One region of the Paenarthrobacter sp. CC6 genome, then DNA from elsewhere that is predicted to be linked to it. Evidence: riboswitches for the same ligand, from Rfam matches in the RefSeq annotation. Region 1 holds a riboswitch; the other holds the start of a gene.
The links. A riboswitch is a leader RNA that binds a small molecule or an ion and turns the genes downstream of it on or off. The one in region 1 is predicted to bind thiamine pyrophosphate.

Region 1 (4,279 bases):
GGTGGAGGCAGAAGAGACGCCCGCAGTTGCTGAAGTTGTTGAAGAAACCACGACGCCGGAAGCCGGCGCCCAGCCGGAAGAACCTGCTGCTGAGGAAGAGGCTCCGGCCGAGGAAGCTGCTCCTGCCGCTGCCACCTCGCTGTTTATGGAGCCGGTTTCCATCACGTCGATGATCTTCCAGGCCCCTGACCTCACCACTGTCCCGCGCGTTGCGGCCGTGGAAGAGACGGACGACGAGCCGGAAGACGACGCTGAAGCAGCCGCAGACGGTGAGCTGGACGAGGGTGGCAGTCGTCGCCGTCGCCGGAGCCGCGGCCGCCGCGGGCGCCGTGGCACTGAACGCGACGAGAACGACACCGAAGACAGCAATGACTCCGGCGACGAAGAAACTCCCGCAGCTGAAGCCCTCGAGGAAGGCGTCACGTCGCGTCGCCGTCGTCGTCGGCGTCGTGGAGACCAGGACCTTGAACTGACGGGCGGCTCGGATGACGACCCGCCCAACACGGTAACCCGCGTTCGCGCCCCCCGGCCCATCACGGAAACGGCTCCTTCCAACCGGGTCGCAAGCGTCAAGGGCTCCACCCGGCTCGAGGCTAAGAAGCAGCGTCGCCGCGAGTCCCGCGAGACCGGACGTCGCCGCCAGGTGATTACCGAAGCCGAGTTCCTGGCACGCCGCGAATCCGTGGACCGGCAAATGATCGTCCGCCAGCGCGACGACAGAATCCAGATCGCAGTCCTTGAAGATGGCGTCCTGGCCGAGCACTTCGTGTCCAAGACCCAGCAGGACTCCCTGATCGGCAACGTCTACCTCGGCAAGGTCCAGAACGTCCTGCCATCCATGGAAGCTGCATTCGTTGATATCGGACGCGGCCGCAATGCGGTGCTGTACGCCGGTGAAGTCAACTGGGATGCAGTGAACCTGGAGGGCCAGCCGCGCCGGATCGAGAATGCGCTGAAGTCCGGCGACTCCGTCCTGGTCCAGGTGACCAAGGATCCGGTGGGTCACAAGGGTGCCCGCCTCACAAGCCAGATCTCACTTCCGGGCCGCTACCTCGTGTACGTGCCGGGTGGATCCATGACCGGCATCTCCCGCAAGCTGCCCGACGTCGAACGCAACCGCCTCAAGCGGATCCTGAAGGACCGCCTGCCGGAAAACGCCGGAGTCATCGTCCGTACGGCCGCTGAAGGTGCCTCGGAAGAAGAACTGACCCACGACATCAACCGTCTGCGCGCGCAGTGGGAAGGTATCGAAGGGCAAGCTTCCTCCACCAAGGTGCTGGCACCGGAACTGCTTTACGGCGAACCGGACCTCACCATCAAGGTTGTCCGTGACGTCTTCAATGAGGACTTCTCCAAGCTGATCGTCTCCGGTGACGACGCCTGGGACACCATCGAGGCCTATGTAACCTATGTTGCCCCCGACCTCGTGGGCCGCCTTGAAAAATGGACCAAGGATCAAGACATCTTCGCTGCCTGGCGCATCGACGAGCAGATCCACAAGGCCCTGGAACGCAAGGTCTTCCTGCCATCCGGTGGCTCGCTGGTCATTGACCGCACCGAAGCCATGACGGTGGTGGACGTCAACACGGGGAAGTTCACCGGCAGTGGTGGAAATCTGGAAGAGACAGTTACCAAGAACAACCTTGAAGCTGCCGAGGAAGTCGTTCGCCAGCTTCGCCTGCGTGACATCGGCGGCATCATCGTCATCGACTTCATCGACATGGTCCTGGAATCCAACCGCGACCTCGTTCTCCGCCGCATGGTGGAGTGCCTGGGCCGCGACCGTACCAAGCACCAGGTTGCTGAAGTAACGTCACTGGGCCTTGTCCAGATGACCCGCAAGCGCATGGGCACCGGTCTCCTTGAAGTCTTCGGTGAGCAGTGCGAGCACTGCGCAGGCCGCGGTGTCGTGACGCATGACGAGCCCGTGGAGCACCGCCGCGCCAACACCGTGGCAGCCGAGCAGCACCGTCCGCACACCGAAGCACAGCAGTCCACAGCCCGCACCGAGCGCAAGCGTCGCCGCGGCAAGGGCGGCGCCCAGGGAACGGTCGAAGCGCCGGCCCAGGTCCATTCGACGCCGTCCGCCCCTGTTGCGGCACCGGCAGCACACCCGGAAGCCCAGGACCCTGCCCGTCAGGCAAAAGCCGAAGCAACCCGGGCTGCACTGGCGACGATTGCAGCGGCCGCGCATGCCGCCCACCTTCACGATGACGAGCTCCACAAGGCAGAGGAGCAAACCCGGGCGGCCGGGGAGCATGGTCCCGACGCCGGTTCGGTCTCCGCTGCCCCGACGGCTCAGGAAGCCGCGGCACACGACGCCGCTGTCCGCGAAGGCCGGGCTACTCCAGTGCTGCGTTTTGGCGGCGAAGAGGTTGCCTTGCCTTTCGTTGAACACCACGATGAGCCGCAGGCAGCCCAGCCGGCCATGAGCCTGGACCGTCTGGCCGAAGCTTTCTCGCACCTTGGCGCGGCACCGTCGCCTGAGGACCGGAAAGCCAAGGAAGCTGTCGAAGCCCCGAAGGCTGCGGACACCCCGACGACTGAAGCTCCGGCTCCGGCCGCAGACGAAGCCCCCTCAGCATCGCGGGGTCGTCGTAGCCGCCGGAACCGCAGTGCAAGCAGGGCCCAAGGCGCGGCCAACGAGACCACTGTTGAGCACCACGACGTGACCGCTACGGCCGCGAAGGGATCGGCGCACGAGTCCAAGGCGCCTGCGGAGCCGGTCAGGAAAGCGGCCCCGGACGAACCCATCATCCTGGGCGTCGGCGTACCGGCCTCCGAACTCTAACCGTTTGTGACCGCACCAAGGCCCCGCAGTTCCGCTACCAGCGGGAATTGCGGGGCCTTTTGCTGTCTGCCGGTGCGCTAGGCTGGGGGACTGACACGGGGTGCCAGGCGATGGGCCAGGCTGAGATCCAAACCCGTTGAACCTGTCCGGTTAGCACCGGCGAAGGGATGTCCTCATGGCCGCATTGTCATCTTCCGCTGTTTATCCGCTGGCGGAGGACCGCAGACGAACCCCCCGGGTACTTAGCATCGCGGGCTCCGACCCGTCCGGAGGAGCCGGAATCCAGGCTGATTTGAAGAGCATCGCCGCCCACGGTGGATATGGCATGGCTGCCATTACGGCTTTGACGGCCCAGAACACCCTGGGTGTCAGCGGTGTGCACGTACCACCCGTGGAGTTCCTGCGCCAGCAACTGGACGCCGTCAGTACCGATATCGTCATCGACGCCGTGAAGATCGGGATGCTCGGCGACGCGGCTGTTATTGACGAGGTGCGCAGTTGGCTCGAATCGGTGCGCCCCGCCGTCGTGGTTCTTGATCCCGTGATGGTGGCCACCAGCGGTGACCGCCTGCTGACCGAATCCGCAGGGGAGGCCCTTCGTTCCCTGCTTCCATTGGCGGACCTGATCACGCCGAACCTGCCCGAGCTTGCCATTTTGCTGGGGGAAACCGAGGCTGCTGATTGGGCATCGGCATTGGAGCAGGGCAAGCGACTGGCAGCTGAGTGCGGAAACACGGTCTTGGTCAAGGGCGGTCATCTGGCCGGCTCGGAATGCCCCGATGCCTTGATCAACACCAGCGGGCTGTTGCGGCAGGACGTCATCGAAGTGGCAGGTCCAAGGATTGCGACCCGGAACAGCCATGGCACTGGATGCTCGTTGTCGTCCGCCTTGGCTACCGTCCAGGCGCGCACGGGCGACTGGGAGGCCTCACTGCGCGAAGCGAAACCGTGGCTGCTCCAGGCCCTGAGGAGCGCAGGGGAGCTGGAAGTGGGCCGGGGCAACGGGCCTGTGGACCACTTCCACCACCAGCGCGTCCTCCAGCCTGGCGGATTTGCTGCCACTTTGTGGAAGGAAGCCATCCCGGAGCTTGAAAAAATCCACGGCCTCAACTTCATCCAGGAACTGCAGTCGGGGCATTTGCCGGAGCCGGCGTTCAGCTACTACCTTGCGCAGGACGCCATCTATCTCAATGGCTATTCCAGGGTCCTTGCCCGTGCAGGTGCGTTGGCGCCCACCGAGGAAGAACAGCTGTTCTGGGCCAGGAGCTCACGGCAGTGCCTGGAAGTTGAATCGGAACTGCACAGGAACTGGTTGAGCTCCCGTGAGGCTTCGGGCGTCACCGGACCGGTCACCAAAGCCTATGTGGACCATCTGCTGGCAACGACGGCGTCAGGCAGCTATGCGGTGGTCCTCGCGGCGATCCTGCCCTGCTACTGGTTGTATGCGGAAGTGGGTCAAAAGCTCCACGCCGCGTTCGTCGAGGCCGG
Region 2 (4,279 bases), on a different contig from region 1:
GGTTCTTTCCTGTTAACCATGGTTGCTCCTTCGTTGCGGGGAACCCGGCCCGGGAGAAACCCGGCTTTAGAAGAACTCCGCCCGGCCTTCCATGGCCGAGGACGCCAAGGCGTGCTCACGACGCGGAATCCGGCCTGCCTGTTTGGCCAGCCTACCGGCGATGACGGCGTGTTTGAAGGCTTGACCCATCTGCACAGGGTTCTGCGCGCGGGTCACTGCGGTCGCCAGCAGGACCGCGTCACAGCCCAGTTCCATGGCAAGTGCGGCGTCGGAAGCTGTTCCGATCCCGGCGTCCAGCACCACCGGCACGGAGGCCCGGGACACGATGAGTTCTATGTTGTGCGGGTTCAGGATGCCCAGGCCGGTCCCGATGGGCGAGCCCAGCGGCATGACTGCCGTGGCGCCGAGGTTCTCGAGGCGGAGGGCAAGCACGGGATCGTCGTTGGTGTAGGCGAACACTTTGAAGCCGCGGTTCACCAATTGCTCGGTGGCGTCCACCAGTTCAACAGCGTCAGGGAGCAGCGTGTGCTCGTCCGCGATTACTTCCAGCTTGACCCAGTCGGTCTCCAGCGCCTCGCGTGCCAGTTCCGCCGTCATCACGGCGTCCTTCGCCGTGAAACAGCCTGCGGTGTTCGGGAGGACCCGGATGTTGTTGTCCACCAGCAGCTGGAACAGCGAACCGGTTTCGGCCGGCGAATAGCGTCGCATGGCCACGGTGGTGAGCTCGGTTCCGGATGCCAGGAGCGCGGCTCCGAGCCCGTCCAGGCTCGGCGCACCTCCCGTTCCCATGATCAGGCGGGACCCGAATTCGACGCCGTCGATCACCAAGGCGTCAGTACGGATTTCGGTGCTTGCTGTGGTCATGGTTCAGCCTCCCTGTACTGCGGTAACGAGTTCGAGTTCATCGCCGTCGGCCAGCGGAGTAGCCGCCCACTGGCTGCGCGGCACCACCTCGGAATTGCGGGCGACGGCGACACCCAGCTTCCCGCCGTCGGCCGCCTGTCCGCGGTGGTCGAGTACGCGGCCGGTGACGGCCGTGACGAGCGTGCTGACGGAGGCGTCGGCGGGAACCTGGTGGACGGCGCCGTTGAGTTTGATGTTCATACTGTTTCCTTGCTGTGGAGTTGAGAGCGACGCGCGGTTGCACTGAAACGGTCGGGCCGGAAGATGGACCAGCGGGGATCAGGGGAACCGGTGAGCAGCTCCCCCACGATCATGGCGGCCACGGGGGTCAGGAGGACGCCATGCCGGAAGAACCCGGTGGCCACAATCATGCCCGCGATGTCCCCGCTTGAACCGGCTACGCGGCCCAGCAACGGAGCGTTATCCGGAGTCCCTGGCCTGGCGCGCGCAGTTGCTTCCAGGAGTTCAAGTTCGGCCACCGCGGGAACCAGTACCTGGGCGTCCCTAAGGAGCTGGTAAACCCCGCCGGCAGAGACTGCGTTGGAGGCCGCCGACAAGCCGTCCTCCCGTTGGGTAGCTCCGATGACTACGGTTCCGTCGTCCCTGGGAACGATGTAAACGGGCACCCCGCGGACCATGCCACGAACAGTGGCAGTGAGCAGCGGTTGGAGGTGCGCGGGGACCCGAAGCCTGAGGATGTCCCCGTAGACCGGCCTGACCGGAAGTTCAAGACCCTCAGGAAGGCCGGCGAGCGCGGGGGCGCCCAGCCCGTTGGCCACCACGGTTTCGCCGGCCACGACGGATTTGCCGGATTCGAGCTCCACTCCGGCTACCTGGTCCCCGTCCCACAACAGGCCGTGCGCGGACTCTGCAACGGCAAATCCTTCCCTGGCGCCGCCTACCCACGTGCCATCGCCGGATGAATGCGCGGCCAGCCCTGCCATGAGGCACTCCGCCAGCTTCCGGGGATCCACCTGGTGATCGGCGGGGATATCAAAGGCACAGGAAATTTGCGGGCTAAGGAGCGGTTCGCGTTCCCTGGCGGTCCGCAACGGCAACGGTTCGACCCCCAGGCCCGCCGCGAGCTGGACAGTGCGAAGGTCCGCGAGCGCGCGGCGGTCGGCGGCATCGGCACCCACGGCGAGGGTCGGCGTCGTCCGGTATCCGGTAGCTTCCACAGGCCGGTGAAGGCCGCCGGCAAACGAGGGCCACAACCGGGATGACCCGAGCATGAGCTCCAGGAGGTCTTCTTCCTGGTAGTGCAGCTCGCTCACGGGCGCCAACATTCCGGCAGCAGCAAATGTCGCACCGGTGGCGGGCGCCGGATCGATGAGTGCTACGGAGCGGCCCAGCTTCCGAGCCTGGTGGGCGATGCCCAGTCCGATGACGCCTCCGCCGATAACGGCAACATCCGCGTGAATGGCTTCTGCCATCTGTTTCCTTCCCTACGCCGGTACTAGCCGGATCAGGTCAAGCGGTCGGCTCTGAAGCCCTCTCAGCCGGACGGTCATAAAGACGTAGGTCACGGCTCCCGCAGTACGTGCCCAGTTTAGAGGAACTACTGTGGATTCCATGACCCAGCACTCTGCCCTCGCCAGCGCCCGCCTCTACCTGTGCACTGATGCGCGCAAGCGCCAAGGCGATTTTGAAGACTTTGCCGACGCCGCGTTCCAGGGCGGGGTGGACATCATCCAACTCCGTGACAAGACGATCGAAGCCGCCGAGGAATTGGAATTGCTGGCGATCCTGCGTGGCGTCGCAGAACGGCACGGGCGGCTCTGGGCGGTCAACGACCGGGCCGATATTGCCAGTGTTTCCGGGGCTCCGGTGTTCCATGTGGGCCAGAAGGACCTCCCGCTGGAGATTGCCCGCACGTTCCTTCCCCGCCCCGCTTCGATTGGTCTCTCCACCCATACGCCTGAGCAGGTAAATGCCGCGATCACGGCTTCGCCGGGCGAGCCTGGGCTGGACTATTTCTGCGTTGGTCCCGTCTGGGCGACCCCCACCAAACCCGGCCGCGAAGCGGTGGGAACCGGCCTGGTCACATATGCCGCGGAAGCGATCAGGCGCGCGGAGGAGACCACCGGCGGCGCCGTGGAGGTGCCGTGGTTTGCGATCGGCGGAATCGATCTCGGCAATGTCGAGCAGGTGCTCGCTGCGGGCGCCAGCCGTATCGTCGTCGTTCGCGCCATTACCGAGGCGGAAGATCCGACGGCGGCAGCCAAGTCGCTGCTCGAAGCCCTGGACGCCGCCGCGTAACGGTTCTCCAAACAACAGTCCCAGGCACGCAGACCGTCGGGGTATCGGCAGGTTGTGGCGACAGGGGTGAGTCGGGGCTTGCAGATGCCGCAGCCCACCCACCGGATCGGATCAGATTCAGGTGAGCCGATCGCGGTACTGGCGCATCTTGCTCCGCGCCCCGCACGTGTTCATGTCGCACCAGGTCCGGGTCCTGGACCGTGAACTGTCGTAGAACACCCACCTGCACGCTTCCGACGCGCAGGTCCTGAGCCGCTGCCCCGAGCCGGTCAAGCCGTGGAGCAGAAGCGCCCCGACCGCTGCTCCCGCCGGCGAGACCGGCAGGCCGGCCGACGGGGTCAGCGCGAGCCGCCCGTCGTCGTCGACGTGGGGGCCTGCCCAGTGCTCCTGAGCGAGCTGGTTCAGGGCGGATCGCGCTGCCGTGTCGGTACGGTCGGCCAGGAACGCGCGCATGACCTCGCGGGCGTCGCGCAACGAGATGAGATGCTCGAGCGTGGGCTCCCCGTCCCATCCATGCCGGACCAGCCACTCCCGCCCGTCACGGATGGTCGCCAGCGCGTCGGTGCCGCGAAGCAGTGTGGCGCTGTTGCAAAACTCCACGACGACACGCAGCTCCTCGGGCACGGCGGACTGCACGGCGTTCACGCGCTCAGCAGCCTGAGGAGTTCGCCGGGCCGATCCTCCGGCACCATGTGCCCGGCTCCCTCGATGATCGAGAACCGCGCGTGATCCGGAAGTGCCGTGACGAGCCGATGGGCGTAGTCGACACCCAGCCACGCATCTTCCGAGCCCCAGATCACGTGGATCGGGATATCCAACAGCCGGAGTCGATCCTGTAGCTCGTCGGTGTTCTCCTCGCCGCCTTGGGTGTACTGCCGGTAGAACGCCCGTGCCCCTTCCGTACCCGCCCACTGGCCCGTGTACGAAGCCAGGGCGTCTGCACGCAGACCCACGTGACTGCCGGACCGGATCTTGGCGTCGATCAGGGCAGCGCTAGCCCAGTCGGGGAGCGCCTCGAAGGCCGCGGGGTGCTGGTGGACGGTTTGGAAGAACCCGCCGGCGCCCCAACCACTCACCGTCGCGGCATCGATGAGCGTGAGCGACTCGAAGTTCACGT

Region 2: it holds a riboswitch for thiamine pyrophosphate, as region 1 does, so the genes downstream of both, thiO (glycine oxidase ThiO) here and thiD (bifunctional hydroxymethylpyrimidine kinase/phosphomethylpyrimidine kinase) in region 1, are expected to answer to the same signal.

The regions. Positions count from the first base shown of each region.
Region 1 covers NZ_JARDAN010000006.1:363,696-367,974, reverse strand. The annotation lists gene PV760_RS06500 (Rne/Rng family ribonuclease) at 1-2,791, shown strand, start outside; TPP riboswitch at 2,878-2,976, shown strand; gene thiD (bifunctional hydroxymethylpyrimidine kinase/phosphomethylpyrimidine kinase) at 2,967-4,279, shown strand, end outside.
Region 2 covers NZ_JARDAN010000008.1:315,385-319,663, forward strand. The annotation lists gene PV760_RS10115 (4a-hydroxytetrahydrobiopterin dehydratase) at 1-20, opposite strand, end outside; gene PV760_RS10120 (thiazole synthase) at 67-864, opposite strand; gene thiS (sulfur carrier protein ThiS) at 868-1,104, opposite strand; gene thiO (glycine oxidase ThiO) at 1,101-2,336, opposite strand; TPP riboswitch at 2,329-2,448, opposite strand; gene thiE (thiamine phosphate synthase) at 2,476-3,162, shown strand; gene PV760_RS10140 (CGNR zinc finger domain-containing protein) at 3,280-3,807, opposite strand; gene PV760_RS10145 (alpha/beta fold hydrolase) at 3,804-4,279, opposite strand, start outside.